Regions from separate parts of the Mesorhizobium sp. Cs1299R1N1 genome, predicted to be linked through region 1. Evidence: predicted binding sites of a transcription regulator. Region 1 holds the regulator's gene; the other holds the start of a gene.
The links. Region 1 encodes LexA, which represses DNA repair genes until DNA is damaged. Its sites were predicted from a motif close to TGTTCNNNNTGTGTTCNG; they were not measured.

Region 1 (7,774 bases):
ACCGGCATGATCGCGACGAAGCTGGCGAGAACGTCCTGAACAAAACCCATGATGATCAGCTCGCCAGCAACATGCGGTCGGTTTTGACGGAGAAATGGCCGATCAGATCGATAACCGTGACCCTCGCCTTCTCCTCGCCGCTAACTTCCAGAAGGACGCGGCCCGCGTCGAGCATGATCACGCGGCTGCCATAGTCGACGGCGTGCTGCATGTTGTGGGTCACCATCAAAGTCGTCAGCTTCAGCGCGCTGACGGCGCGCACCGTCGCCTGCATGACAATCTCGGCCGTGCGCGGATCGAGTGCCGCGGTATGCTCGTCGAGCAGCAGCAAGTCAGGCGATCCGCCGACCGCCATGATCAGCGACAAGGATTGCCGCTGCCCGCCCGAGAGCAGGTCGACGCGTGTGTCGAGGCGGTTTTCAAGGCCGAGGCCCAGTATCGACAGGCGTTCCCTGTAGGACGCAAGGCGGGTGGCGTTCAGCCCCTGGCGCAAGGTGCGCTTGCTGCTGCGCAAATCAGCCAGCAGCATGTTTTCCGCAACCGTCATGCTGGCGGCGGTGCCGCGCATCGGATCCTGGAATACGCGAGCCAGTCTCGCGGCGCGCTTGTGCACCGGCATACCAGTCACATCGGCGCCATTGATCAGGATCTGGCCGGAATCGAGGATCAGAGCGCCGGAAATGGCATTAAGCATGCTGCTCTTGCCGGCCCCGTTGGAGCCGATGACGATGCCGAACTCGCCCGTGGCCAGCAACAGGCTGAGACCGTCCAGCGCGATCTTCTCGTCAGCCTGGCCCTTGTAGAATACTTTACGCGCGGATCGGATCTCGAGCATCGTTCCTCCCTGACCTCAGGGTGACAGCGCCCGCGCCGTCACCCTCACAGCGCCGATGTCAGTCGACGATGCAGCCGCAATCGGCCATCGAAGCCGGTATCTCGATGCCGAACGCAGCCATCGCCTTGCGCGAGATCAACGCCATGTGGTCCTTGTAGGCCGGGCGTGACGGCGCGATCGTCTTGGGATCCTTGCCCTTGAGGACTTCGGCCGCGATGTTGCCGGCGTTGATCCCGACCTGCGTATAATTCACCGCGAAGCTCGCCGGCACGGTGCCGTTGCGGACCGCGCTGTCATCGGCGTTGACGACCGGGATACCGGCCTGGCGCGCGGCGGCGGAGACAGCGGCGATCGCCGGCTGGATCAGGTTCGAGGTCGGTCCGTAGATCACATCTGCTTTCCCGGCGAGCGAGGCGATGCGTTGCTGGATGTCATTGACGTTGTCGATGCCGACTTCCACGACCTCGAAGCCGGCGGCCGGTGCCGCCGCCTTGATCTTCTCGATCAGGGCAACGTCGTTGGCCTCACCGGGATTGTAAGGCACGCCGAAACGCTTGGCGTTTGGTAACAGCTTCTTGGTGAAGGCCATCACCGCGGCAACATCCTGAAGATCGGTGGCGCCGGTCATGCCTTCATCACCGGAGTCCCACGACGGCACGAGCTTGGCCGCCACCGGATCGGTGACCGCGGCAAAGACGATCGGAATGCCGGAGCCCGCGAGCGCTTTCTTGGCGATCTGCGAGACCGGCGTGGTGATGGTGTAGATCAGCTTGGGCTGCTCGGCCTGCAGCTTTGCGATCATCTGCGGCACCAGCGATGCATCGAAATTGGTATGGCTCTCCGTATAGACGACGTCCTTGCCGTCGACGAAGCCATTGTCTGTCAGCGCCTTCTTGAAGCCGGCTATGGCGGCGTTCAATTGCGGATGCTCGCCAAAATTGGCGATGCCGATGCGGATCTGATCGGCGGCGGCACTGCCGGCGCTCACCATCAATGCGCCGGCCACGAACAAACCCGACAGCCAAGCGGATTTCGACTTCAACATCATTTCCTCCCAGATTTGATCGACGCCGCTTGCACCGCGGCTAGTGCGGCGATCATGGTCAGTCCGCCGTCCCGTGTCAAACATTATATATAATTCTTGCCATGCACCTACATCATATATAATTTTCCTCTGCCAGACGATGGATGGACCGTGATGCAGGATCAAACGATCTCCACAAAGACGGAGGCAGCCTATCAGCTGTTGCGGCGCGATATCCTGACGACGCGCCTCATGCCCGGGGCCCCGCTCAAGCTGAGTGCGCTGCGCGGCACCTATGGTGTCGGCTGGACGCCGTTGCGCGAAGCCTTGTCGCGGCTGGAGGCCGAACGCCTGGTCACCGCCATCAGCAATCGTGGTTTTACCGTCGCTCCGGTATCGCGGGCCGAACTGGAGGACCTGGCACGCGCCAGGATGGTGGTCGAGATACCCCTGTTCCTCGAATCGATGGAAAAAGGCGGCAAGGAGTGGGAGGATGCCGTTGTCACCGCCCACTACCGGCTCTCCCGTTGCAAGACCGCGGTCGACGATCCTTCGGATGCGGCCGTCGATAAATGGGACGAGAACCACGAGGCTTTCCATGCGGCGCTGCTGAGCGCGGCGACTTCCAATTGGCTCATGCGATTCCGCTCGACCATCGCCGATCAGCTGCGACGGCATCATCGTTTTCTCGGCCTGGCGCCGACATTGCGGGCCGCGGCTGGCCTGAAGGACGGTTATGAAGAGGCAATGGAGGCATTGTGCGAAGCCATTGCGATCGAACACCATACAGCGATCATGGAAGCTGCACTCGATCGTGACGTCGAGCGGGCCAAGGCGCTGATGACGGCGCATATCGGCTATACCCTGCACGTCTATGTCCATAGCGAAGACAGCGGCGCGACCAAATACGCCGCGCGCGCCGGCAGTTTGAAAGCGGGTTCCGGGTGACTTCAGCGCTTGCGCGACGCCTGTTGGCATGCGCTGGCCGGAGTGGGCCAAGCACCTGGATCCATCGCCGCCCCAAAGCTACCAATCGTTGGCGTTTTGGTTTCGTTTCGTTCCGCGAATAATGGATCCACAAATTGTACAATCCACCCGCGAAGAGCCCTCCGAAAGACTGATGCCACGGCCCATCAGTGGATAGGCCACAGGCCGTTAACCAAAACAATTTCAATGCCTGCCGATCGCGGAAAGGGTCGGCCGCAGTCCGCTGTCGCGGCAAAAAACTTCAGACGCGTTAACAAATTCATTAAACTTTAAACGGTTGCGGAACACAACTGGAACGGATAGTGTTTGTTCTGGGTTTGTTTTTCGATTCTGGTTCAGACCTTTCGTTCAATGCCTTGGGGGCCGCCATGCTGACACGCAAGCAACATGAACTGCTGATGTTCATCCACGAACGGCTCAAGGAAAGCGGGATACCGCCCTCCTTCGACGAGATGAAGGAAGCACTCGATCTTGCCTCCAAATCGGGGATCCATCGCCTGATCACGGCGCTGGAGGAACGCGGCTTCATTCGCCGGCTACCCAATCGGGCGCGCGCACTGGAAGTGCTGCGGCTGCCGGACTCGATCGCGCCGGGCCTCAATGCGGCAAAGAAGTTCTCGCCAAGCGTCATCCAGGGCAGCCTTGGCCAAGGCAGTCTCGGCCGCCAGATCAGGCCGGCGACGCCGCCTTCCCGCCTGGCCGCGGCCGGCAACGACGATGATGCGGTTTCAGCCGTGTCCATCCCCGTCATGGGCCGTATCGCCGCCGGTGTGCCGATCGATGCCATCCAGCATCAGACGCATTCGATTTCGGTGCCGCCGGACATGATCATGGGCGGCGAGCACTATGCGCTGGAGGTCAAGGGCGACTCGATGATCGAGGCCGGTATCTTCGACGGCGACACGGTCATCATCCGCAATGCCGATACAGCAAGTCCGGGCGAAATCATCGTGGCGCTGGTCGACGAGGAGGAAGCAACGCTGAAGCGATTCCGCCGCAAGGGCGCCTCGATCGCGCTCGAAGCCGCCAATCCAGCCTACGAAACACGCATCTTCGGACCGGATCGGGTCAAGGTGCAGGGCAAGCTTGTCGGGCTGATCAGGCGCTACTGAACTTGCTTGCCATCGGGCTTGTCGGCCTTTTTATAGGGGGCCAACCCCCGCGCCTCGCGTGAGAATTTTCGCTGCTCGTGCCAGGGCCGGTATGGTCCGTCGACGGCGAATTCGATCGCAGCCGGGCTCGTGGCCGACTGGGGATCGAAGAAGACGGCGGCACTCCCCTTGCGGGCGAGCTGCCGTTTCGTGACGACGAGAACCAGCGGATTATGGCAGGCGTCATAGGCGGTCGCGTCATTGACGACGATCAGGTCGGCGAAAGCGCAGGCCTTCCAGGTGTTCTTGCGATCTTCGACATAGGCGATGATCGCGCCGGAAGGGTGCCTGGCAAGGCACAGGCCTTCGCGGCAATAGAACGGCGATCCCAGCGGCAGGTCGGTGGGAGTGGCAAGATCGAATTGCCCGTCCGTCTTGTCGAACATTTCCGGTAGGACGACTGTTTCGGAGATCAGAGCGCGTTTCCAATTGTCGGTTGCGAATTCGTTCGGACGTTCCCGGTTGACGGCCAGTTCGCCATTGCCGATCGACAGAGCCACCAACCGCGTATCTTCCGAGATCAGCACATCGGGCGTGCGCGTGTGCGACACAGTCAACAGACCGGCAAGCGCGAATGGCACCGCCGTGAGCCGGAGCCACGTCGTCGCCATCGTCGCGATGACCAGCGCGACGGTGACCAGCAGCACGGATTGCTGCGAAATCAGCCCGACTCCATCGACCGGAGAGCGCTCCGATATCCACGCCGATATGGCGATCATCGCTGTCAGGCCCTTGCCCATGAGGTAGAGAGCCGGCCAATCCAACCCGAACGGCATCAGCAACGCGCTGGCGACGGCCAGGAACATCACGATCGACACGATTGGCATGACGGCCAGATTGGCGAACAGGCTGAGCGGCGACACCCGCTGGAAATGCCAGATGGCAAACAGTGCCGTCGCGCTGCCGGCGATGATGGACGTCATGGCCAATCCACCTGTCGCCAAGAGGAATTTTCGCGTCAGAAACCCGGGTAGGGATCGCTTTGGCGGCGGAGGCCTCGTCTTTCCCTGGTGGTGGTCGGCCCAGCCGGCATAGGCGCCAACCAAGGCCGCGGTTGCCGCGAACGACATCTGGAAACTCGGGCCGACGACCTCGTGCGGCGAAACCAGGATAACGGCGATCGCCGAGATCGCCAGGTTGCGCATGGTCAGCGCCGCGCGATCGAACAAGACGGCGATCAGCATCACCGCCAGCATGATGAAGCTGCGTTCGGCCGCGACGACGACGCCCGAAATGACGAGATAAGCGGCGATCGAAAACAGTGCGGCGGCGGCGGCGTATTTCTTCACCGGCCGGCGCGCGGAAAAGCCTGGAAACAGCGCGAAGGCGCCGCGCAGCAGACCCATGATGGTGCCTGCCACCAGCGCCATATGCAGACCCGAAATCGAGATGATGTGGTAGATGCCGGTTCGCCGCATCGCTTCGTTGATTTCATCGGGAATGCCGGCCCGCACGCCGACGATCAGCGCCGCCGCGATCTCGCCTTCGGCGCCGCCAATGCTGCCCCTGATGTGGTCGGCGATGGCTTCGCGGGCATTTTCGATGCCTGAAAACACGCGTGCCGGCAGCGGCATCTCACCGGCTTCGGCGGAGACAACCGTTGGATTGCCGAGAAAGAAGCCGCTGCCGCCGATGCCGGCGAAATAGCTGTCGAAGGAGAAGTCGTAGCTGTCCGGCCGCACCGGGCCGGTCGGCGGCAGCAGTTTGGCATAGCCTGTGATAAGCGAGCCGGCGGTCATTTCGGGCGGTATCTTGCGTGCCGAAAGCCGGACCCTTTCAGGCGCGTAGCGCAGTTTCGGCCGGGCGGTCGAAACCACGTCCATGGTCAGCCGGATGCGGCCGCTCTCCATCTCCTCGAGCGAGATCACGCGGCCGGTCAGTTGCGTCGAGATTTCCGAGCCCAGCATCCGGGTTCCGGCTCGCCATGTTTCGACCTTCGCCGCGAGCAGGCCAAGCACACACAACAGCAGTGCCATGAAACACAGATGGGTTTTCGGCCAGGAGCGCGCGACGAATGCACAGACCGCCGCCAGAACCACGACCGCGACCGGCTTTGCAAAATCGGGCTCGGATGGCAACGAAAAGTAGCAGATCGCCCCAACGGCCAGACAGACCGGCACCAGCAGGAAGGCGATGCCCCGGTCGAGTTCCAGCTCCGCCGCCTTGGCGACGCCGTGACGCAGGCGTGGCAAGGATATCGGGCCGATTTGCCGGCGCATGCGCACAACTCTGCGTGCGGCAGGAGTGGGAGTTGGCGCTGGGCTATCCGCCTGCAGCGGCTGGGTTGCGGGCGCAGCCACGAGCGGCGATGGCAGCGGGATCGCAGGAGGCGTCGCGAACAGGGATCGCTCGCTGACGCCGACAATGGCGCCCTCGCCCCGATCCGAGCCCCGGCCTCGTCCAGTCATCGGGTCTGCCCCTTGCGCCCTCGACACCCTATGCTACATGAACGCGCGACGCGCGAAAGTCCGCGCACTCCGCACTCAGCTTCAGACGTTTTCCGAGAGTTCCATGCCCGACAAGGTCATCACCCGTTTTGCTCCGTCGCCGACCGGCTATCTGCATATCGGCGGCGCGCGCACGGCGCTGTTCAACTGGCTCTATGCCAAGCACACCGGCGGCACGATGCTGCTGCGCATCGAGGACACCGATCGCGAGCGTTCGACCGATGCGGCCACATCGGCCATTCTGGATGGCCTGACCTGGCTCGGCCTGTCATGGGACGGTGACGCGGTCTCCCAATTCGAGCGCGCGCCGCGCCACCGGGAGGTGGCCGAGGAGCTGGTGCGCCTGGGCAAGGCCTATTACAGCTACGAGACTTCAGCCGAGCTCGAGGCGATGCGCGAGGCGGCACGCGCCAAGAGCCTGCCGCCACGCTATAACGGCCACTGGCGCGACCGCGCCCCGTCGGAGGCACCCGCCGGCGTCAAGGGTGCCATCCGCATCAAGGCACCGACCGAGGGCGAGACGGTGGTGCAGGACCGGGTCCAGGGCGAGGTGCGTTTCCCCAACAAGGATCTCGACGATTTCATCATCCTGCGTTCGGACGGCAACCCGACCTATATGCATGCCGTCGTCGTCGATGACCACGACATGGGCATCACCCATATCATCCGTGGCGACGATCACCTGACCAACGCCGCCCGCCAGACGGTGATCTACAACGCCATGGGCTGGGACGTGCCGTCGATGTCGCACATCCCGCTGATCCATGGCGCCGACGGCGCCAAGCTGTCGAAACGCCACGGCGCGCTGGGCGTCGAGGCCTACCGCGCCATGGGCTATCTGCCCGAGGCGCTGCTGAACTACCTCGCGCGCCTGGGCTGGAGCCATGGCGACGACGAGATCATGTCGATCAAGGACATGATCTCCTGGTTCGATATCGGCGACGTCAACAAGGGCGCGGCGCGCTTCGACTTCGCCAAGCTCGAGGCGCTGAACGGCGTCCATATGCGCCGCATGGCCGACACCGAATTGTTCGACATTTTCATCGCCACCTTGCCCTATCTGGAGGGTGGCCCGGCGATGGCGGCGCGCCTCGACGAGAAGAACAAGGCGCAGTTGCTGGCAGCACTTCCGGGCCTGAAGGAGCGCGCCAAGACGCTGGTCGAGCTCGTCGACGGCGCCGGCTTCCTGTTTGCCGCGCGGCCGCTGCCGATCGACGACAAGGCGGCACTCCTGCTCAACGACGATGCCCGCAAGATCCTGCGCGGCGCTCACGAAGCTTTGAACGCGCTGTCCGGCGACTGGACAGCCGCCACGGCCGAGGCCGCGATC
Region 2 (7,774 bases), on a different contig from region 1:
CACCTCGCTAGTACATTGATTTCATTGTCTAAAATACACAGCTCGGAAGTTCCGTCCGTGGCTTGACGGGCGCAAACCCTCTAACTATGTTGCCGGCGACTTTAGAAGCGGACGGACGGTGACGGTCTGCCCGGGCAGGGGGGTTGCGATGGCCGAAAAAAAGGGGCCAGACGGAACCGGAGAAACCGGCCGCGGCAAAGAGCATGACCCCGAAATCCGCGACGACGATCTTGAGCGACGTCGGCGTGAACTTGGAGCATCGCTTGCGACCAGGCTGCCGAACCGGCTCGAGGGGAAAGACGACGCGAAACTAGTGACCGGATACGGTCAGGCGATCAAACTATCCAGCGAGTTTATCGCAGGGGTGGTGGTGGGCGCCGGCATCGGCTGGATCATCGATCGTATGGCGGGGACATCGCCGTGGGGTCTGATCGTTTTCCTGCTGCTTGGTTTTGGCGCCGGCGTGCTCAATGTCATGCGTTCGGCTGGCGTTGTGGCGGAATTCGGACAAGGTGCCAAGCCGCGCCGTGACCGGGATGACAGCAAATGACCGCCCTTCAGGCGGCAATGGTAATTTAGCCGTACGCGGCATTGACGGGGTTTGAACGTGGCAGCTGACAAGGTCGATCCGATCCACCAGTTCCATATCAACAAGCTGATACCGATCGAGATCGGCGGCTATGACCTGTCTTTCACCAATTCCGCCCTGTTCATGGTCGCCACCGTGGTCGTTGCCGCGGCGTTCCTGTTCCTGACGACATCGAGCCGCAGCCTGGTTCCAGGCCGACTGCAGTCGGTCTCCGAAATGGCTTACGAATTCGTCGGCAACATGCTGCGCGACGCCGCCGGCACGCAGGGCATGAAGTTCTTCCCCTTCGTGTTCTCGCTGTTCATGTTCGTGCTGGTCGCCAATCTGCTCGGCCTGTTTCCCTATTTCTTCACTGTTACAAGCCACATCATCGTCACCTTCGGCCTCGCGGCCCTGGTGATCGGAACCGTGGTGGTCTACGGCTTCATGAAGCATGGTCTTGGCTTCCTCAAGCTGTTCGTGCCGCATGGCGTGCCGGTGTTCCTGCTGCCGCTGGTGGTGCTGATCGAGGTCATCTCCTTCGTGTCGCGCCCGGTCAGCCTCTCGGTTCGTCTGTTCGCCAACATGCTTGCCGGCCACATCACGCTCAAGGTGTTCTCTGGGTTCGTCGTCAGCCTCTCCGCGCTGGGCGCGGTCGGTGTGGCGGGTTCGATCCTGCCGTTGGCGATGGCGGTAGCGCTGACGGCGCTTGAACTGCTGGTCGCTTTCTTGCAGGCCTACGTCTTTGCCGTGTTGACCTGCATGTATCTCAACGACGCCCTGCATCCCGGGCACTGAGGCCAAGAGTTCCGGCCCAAGAGTTTCCAACATTGGTGCCGGATGAAATCGCAACGGAATTTTCAGATCCAAAGGAGTTGAACAAATGGACGCAGAAGCAGCAAAGTACATCGGCGCCGGCATCGCTTGCCTGGGCATGGGTGGCGCGGGCATTGGCCTGGGCAACATCTTCGGCAGCTACCTCTCGGGCGCGCTGCGCAACCCGTCGGCTGCCGACGGCCAGTTCGGCCGCCTGATTTTCGGCTTCGCCGTGACCGAAGCTCTGGGCATCTTCTCGCTTCTCATCGCGCTGCTGGCCCTGTTCGGCTGAGTACTGAGAAGATTGGACAGGCCGGCCGCGCTAGCGGCGGGCCTGATATCTGGGGATAGTCCATGTTCGTGACATCTGCCTTCGCGCAAGAGTCCGCGCCATCAGCCGACACCAGCCACGCTGCGACCGGAGGCGACACGCATTCCGGCACCAGCGTGCCTGCCGAAGCGCACGGCACGTTTCCGCCATTCAATCCGGAGACGTTTCCGTCGCAGCTTCTGTGGCTGGCGATCACGTTCGGGCTGTTCTACCTCTTCCTGAAGCGGGTCGTGATGCCGCGCGTCGGCGGCATCATCGACGTCCGCAACGACCGCATCAGCCAGGATCTCGACCAGGCAGCCAAGTTGAAGGGCGAGGCGGACGCCGCCGTTGCCGCTTACGAGCAGGAACTGGCGGAGGCCAAGAAGAACGCCAATTCGATCGGCCAGCAGGCCAACGATGCGGCCAAGGCGGAAGCCGAGACCGCGCGCAAGAAGATCGAGGCCGCGCTCGACGCCAAACTTGGCGAGGCCGAGGCACGCATTGCTTCCATCAAGGCCAACGCCATGAAGGAAGTCGGCAGCATCGCCGAAGACACCGCTTCGGCGATCGTCGAGGCACTGGTTGGCGGCAAGACCAGCAAGGCCGAGATCGCGGCCGCGGTCAAATCCGTGGCCCGGTGAGGAGCGCATCATGGACGCTACATCTCTCGCAACGCTCTGGGCCACGATTGCCCTGATCATCTTCCTGGGCATCGCCGTCTATATCAAGGTGCCCCGCATGATCGCCAAGGCGCTCGACGCCCGCGCCGCCAGGATCAGCAGTGAACTCGACGAGGCACGCAAGCTGCGCGAAGAAGCCCAGCAACTGCTCGGCCAGTACAAGAAGAAGCGCAAGGAAGCCGAGCAGGAAGCTGCCGACATTGTCGCGGCCGCCAAGCGCGAGGCGGATCTGCTGGCCGCCGATGCCTACAAGAAGACCGAGGATTACGTTGCCAGGCGCACCGCGCTTGCCGAGCAGAAGATCGGCCAGGCCGAACGCGAAGCGATCGGCGAAGTGCGCGCCAGCGCCGTCGACATCGCTGTCGAGGCGGCACGCGCATTGCTCGCCGCCAAGGTCGACTCCAAGGCCGGAGCCGACCTGTTCAGGTCCGCGCTGCAGGATGTGAAGGCGAAGCTGAACTAAGCTGACAGCATTGAGCAAATCAAAGCCGCCCGGGCAACCTGGCGGCTTTTTTGTGCGGTGCGTCAACGCTGCCAATCTCCCCTCGTGGGGGAGATCGGCAATCACCACTGCCGTCGCCTTACTCCAGCCCGGCGAAGCTTTCTTCTTCTTCCGTCACCTCGGCGCCGCCCAACCGGAACGGCGCAAACGAGATGCGGTGCAGCCGAGCGACGGGGCCATGCGCCTCGATCGCCGTACGGTGCCGGACCGTGGCGTAGCCCATATGGACTTCGAAGCCGTAGCGGTCGTGATGATTGCCGCAGCCGCACATCATGCGGTCGCGCATGACCTTGGCCACGATCGAGGCTGCGGCGATCGATTGCGAGCGCTGGTCGCCCTTGATCAGCGCGCGTCCTTCGCAGGGCAGTCCCGGCGGCACGTCGCGCCCATCCGCCAGCGCGAGCTTTGCCTGGATGGGCAGCCCGACCAGTGCGCGGCGCATCGCTTCGAGGCTCGCCTTGAGGATGTTGCTGCCATCGATGCCTTCGGCGCTGACCGACGCCATCGAGACGCCGAGCGCGGAGCCGATGATGCGCAGAAACAGCGCTTCGCGCTGCAAGTGGCTGAGCCGCTTGGAATCGTCGAGCCCTTCGGGAATGTTGGCGGGGTCGAGTACCACTGCCGCCGCTACCACCGGCCCGGCCAACGGGCCACGGCCGGCTTCGTCCATCCCCGCGACCGGCCACAGGCCATCGGCCATCGCCTTCGTCTCGAAGGAGAAATCGGGTTTCTCGACGATTTCGAAGAGAGGCGGAGAATCAGAACGCGCGCGAGCCATGTTGCGGCGAGGTTCGCATCGGCTCTGATTCTCCGCAAGTCCCTCCGGGTCGGGTGGGGCGCCGGACCGGGAGGGCACCGTCTGCAGGCCGGGGCAGGCCGGACGGGATCTTTTTGCAGGGCGGCAATGAACAGCCGCGGTGTCTTTCGGCTTCAGAGCAGCATCAACTGCTCCTGGTCCTTACCGGCCGCGACGAACTGGTCGGTCCGCAGCGTGCGCCGTTCAGCATTGAGGCCGAGCCGCTTGGCGGTGATCTCGAAGCGCCGGCCGATCTGCCATGCATAGGGCCCAGCGCCCTTCATGCGCTTGCCCCACTCCGAATCGTAGTCCTTGCCGTCGCGCATCGAACGGATCAGCGACATCACGTGGCGATAGCGGTCGGGATAGTGGCGCAGCAGCCAGTCCTTGAAGATTGGGCTGACCTCCAGCGGCAGGCGCAGCACCACATAGCCGGCCTCCCGCGCACCGGCATGATGTGCCGAGTCGAGGATGCGTTCCATCTCCTGGTCGGTCAGGCCCGGAATGATCGGCGCCACCATCACCGAAGCCGGGATGCCGGCTTCCGAAAGCTGCCTGATCGCTTCCAGCCGCTTGGTCGGCGTCGATGCGCGGGGCTCCATCGTCCTGGCCAGCATGCGGTCAAGCGTCGTTACCGACAGCGCCACCTTGGCGAGCCCGCGCTCGGCCATGCGCGACAGAATGTCGATGTCGCGCACCACTAGGGCTGACTTGGTGACGATGCCGACCGGATGACCGCGTGCCTCCAGCACTTCGAGGATTTCGCGCATGATCCGGTACTGCTTCTCGATCGGCTGGTAGGGATCGGTGTTGGTGCCGATGGCGATGGTGCGCGGCTGGTAGCCATCCTTCGACAACTCCTTGTCGAGCAGGCGTGCCGCATCCGGCTTGGCGAACAGCTTGGATTCGAAATCCAGGCCCGGCGACAGGCCCATGAACGAGTGCGTCGGCCGCGCGAAGCAATAGACGCAACCGTGCTCGCAACCGCGATAGGGATTGATCGACCGGTCGAAGGAGATGTCGGGCGATTCGTTGCGGGTGATGATGGTGCGCGGCTTCTCCACCTGCACCTCGGTCTTGAACGGAGGCAGTTCCTCCAGCGAACTCCAGCCATCGTCAAAGACATGCCGGCTGACAGGTTCGAACCGGCCGGACGGATTGATGCCCGCCGATCGGCCACGGTTGCGGTCCGGACGGACCCGCATGCCACTCTGCTCGATCATCGCGTTGGCCATCTCGGCTCGTCCTGCTCCGAAGGCCGCAATATCGGCGCGCATGATCGGTTCCATCTTCGCCCGCTCCCAGGGACTGTCCATGTTGTGTCGAATCGCTCTGCTCATGAAATTATTCCTATTTTGTTGATGAGAACAAAGCAAGAACTTTTCTATGGCGCGATGCAAAAACTGGCGTCGGTCAGTGGTTTCCGCTATTCGGCTCACGATGCTCAGTGTTCTCATCGAAACGCATAATGACGAGGAGGGTCTCGCCCGCACGTTGGCGACGCTGATTGGCGGCGCGGTCGAGGGCGTGGTGCGAGAGGTCGTCGTCTGCGACACCGGCTCCACCGACCACACGCATCGTGTCGCCGAGCATGCCGGCTGCCACTATGTGGGGAGCGGCGGCATCGCCGCCGGCATCCGCCAGGCCAAGGGTGACTGGCTGCTGTTTCTCGAACCGGGTGCGAGGCTGGTAGAGGGCTGGATCGACGCGGTCGTCGCCCATACGGCCAGGCAGACCATGGCCGCCCGGTTCGCGCGGGCGCGGGGCAGCCGTACGCCGTTCTTGGCCAGGGTCTTTTCCGCAAACCGTGCTCTCGCCGACGGACTGGTGATCAGCAAGCGGCAGGCGGCATCTCTGTCCAAGAATGCCGGCACCGCCGAGGCGTTGGCGCGCGGCTTGGCGACAAAGAAGCTCGACGCCGAGATCTGGGTGGCGCCACCGAGGCAGGCGCAGCGCTCTCCGAGGTGATTTTTGCAGTTGCTCTGCGTGGCGTTGCTTTTTAAGGGGCCGATTTGCCGCGCCGCAGATGTTCGTCCAGGCGCGGCATGATCTCGACGAAGTTGCAGGGCATGTGCCGGTAGTCGAGCTGTGCCTTGAGGATGCCGTCCCAGGCATCCTTGCAGGCGCCGGGCGAGCCCGGCAGCACGAAGACGAAAGTGGCGTTGACGACGCCGCCGGTCGCCCGGCTCTGGATCGTCGAGGTGCCGATCTTGTCGTAGGAGATGCGGTGGAAAACTTCCGAAAAGCCATCCATGCGCTTTTCGAAAATCGGCTCCAGCGCCTCGGGCGTCACATCGCGGCCGGTGAAACCGGTTCCGCCGGTGGTGATCACGACGTCGATGGCCTTGTCCCGCGACCACGCCAGAACGGTGTCACGGATTTTTTCGCGGTCGTCGATGACGATATCTCGGCCGGCCAGGATGTGGCCGGCCTCGGTGATGCGATCGGCCAGCGTCTGGCCGGATTTGTCGTTGGCAAGGCTGCGTGTGTCGGAAACCGTCAGCACCGCGATGCGCACCGGAATGAAGGCACGGCTCTCGTCAATCCTGGCCATCTCACTCAGCCTCCGATGCAATGCTGCGTGTTGCCGCGACGAACCAGTCGGGCTGGCGGCTGCGGATCTCGGCCGCCGCGCGCTTGGCGACATTGCCGGTCTCGAACAGGCCGAAGCATGTAGCGCCCGATCCGGACATTCGTGAAAAACCCGATCCGGCCTTATCAAGCCATGAAAGCGCCCTGCCTATGGCGGGTCGCATCGCAAGGGCCGCAGGTTCGAGATCGTTGCGGGTGATCTCCAGCCAGTTGCGCAGGCTGTGAAACTCGATGCTGCGCGGCAGCGGCGGCAGTGGCTCATTGTCGCGCCGGGACAGTGCTGCGAAGATTTCCGCCGTCGAGACCGGCGTGCCTGGATTGACCAGCACCAGACCCAGCGCCGAAAAATCCGGCACCATCGACAGCTCCTCACCGATGCCGCGCGCCACCAGCGGCTTTGCCGCCAGGCACATCGGCACATCGGCGCCAAGCGAGAGACCGATGCGCGCCAGCTCGGCGCTATCGATGTCCAGCCCCCAGCTGTCGGCCAGCCCGCGCAGCACGGCCGCCGCGTCGCTCGACCCTCCGCCCACGCCGGACGCGACTGGAAGGTTCTTTTCGAGCCTGATGATCACGGGCGGCGTGCTCCGAAGACCGGCGGCCTGCCGTAACGCGTCGCGTGCCTTGAGCACCAGATTGTCGCCATCGGGCGGAACGTCCGGCGCGTAGCGGCCGGATATGGTGAAATCGTCGCCTTCAGCCGGCGCGATCTCGATCCTGTCGCCAAAGCGCGTGAACACAGCCAGGCTTTCGATGAGATGATAGCCGTCGGGGCGCCTGCCGGTGACGTGCAGGGCAAGGTTTATCTTGGCCGGTGCTGCCCATGTCCGGACATGCGGACCGGACTCCACAGTCTCGATTGCGAGTGAAATGAGGGTCAGTCCTTGGCCAGCCGGTATTCGCCGGTCTTCGGATCCTTGACCAGCGTTCCCATCGCGCCGTTGGCCGCCTGTTTTTCGGTCCGCCGTACCTTGGCCGTCACGCGCTCAGCCTCGCGCAGGAAGGTGCGGTAGCCGAAATAGGCGGCAACGCCGACGACGGCAAAGAAAATGAGTTGCGGCATGTCAAAACTCCTACCACGCTGGGCCAGTAAGGGCGGCCGGTCGGGTCTTTCGGGCAACCATGCTAGACGCTTTCATGGCTTTTTCAAAGCCCGAAGCGCGCCCACAATGCGCGCTCTTCCGCCGCATCAATGACGCCGCTGGCCGCTGCCGCGGCGATATCGGGCGCTGAAAAGCCCTTGCTCGAGCCGAACAGGCCGAAGCGGCCGAACAGACCGCGCGGCGCCGTTATCAGCTTGAGCTGGGTCTTCGGCCCGAAGCGGGTCTTCAGTACTGTGCGCATGTCGCCCAGCGCATCGACGAGGCCGAGTTCCAAGCCTCTCTTGCCGGTCCAGAACAATCCGGTGAACAGCTCCGGATCGTCCGCCAGCTTCGTGCCGCGCCGCTCCTTGACCAGATCGATGAAGGTCTCGTGCACTTCGAGCTGCAGCACCTTCAGCCGCTCG

Region 2: the regulator LexA is predicted to act here: its motif matches at 5,039-5,056, upstream of O7A70_RS17780 (PA0069 family radical SAM protein).

The regions. Positions count from the first base shown of each region.
Region 1 covers NZ_JAPYKR010000004.1:148,612-156,385, forward strand. The annotation lists gene O7A70_RS10595 (ABC transporter permease) at 1-50, opposite strand, end outside; gene O7A70_RS10600 (ABC transporter ATP-binding protein) at 56-835, opposite strand; gene O7A70_RS10605 (ABC transporter substrate-binding protein) at 894-1,880, opposite strand; gene O7A70_RS10610 (GntR family transcriptional regulator) at 2,034-2,807, shown strand; gene lexA (transcriptional repressor LexA) at 3,215-3,958, shown strand; gene O7A70_RS10620 (ComEC/Rec2 family competence protein) at 3,952-6,405, opposite strand; gene gltX (glutamate--tRNA ligase) at 6,509-7,774, shown strand, end outside.
Region 2 covers NZ_JAPYKR010000007.1:314,186-321,959, forward strand. The annotation lists gene O7A70_RS17750 (AtpZ/AtpI family protein) at 149-550, shown strand; gene O7A70_RS17755 (F0F1 ATP synthase subunit A) at 608-1,366, shown strand; gene O7A70_RS17760 (F0F1 ATP synthase subunit C) at 1,452-1,676, shown strand; gene O7A70_RS17765 (F0F1 ATP synthase subunit B) at 1,739-2,338, shown strand; gene O7A70_RS17770 (F0F1 ATP synthase subunit B) at 2,349-2,840, shown strand; gene O7A70_RS17775 (ribonuclease HII) at 2,959-3,657, opposite strand; gene O7A70_RS17780 (PA0069 family radical SAM protein) at 3,810-4,964, opposite strand; gene O7A70_RS17785 (glycosyltransferase) at 5,116-5,643, shown strand; gene moaB (molybdenum cofactor biosynthesis protein B) at 5,675-6,229, opposite strand; gene O7A70_RS17795 (4-(cytidine 5'-diphospho)-2-C-methyl-D-erythritol kinase) at 6,231-7,118, opposite strand; gene O7A70_RS17800 (hypothetical protein) at 7,145-7,330, opposite strand; gene O7A70_RS17805 (S49 family peptidase) at 7,414-7,774, opposite strand, start outside.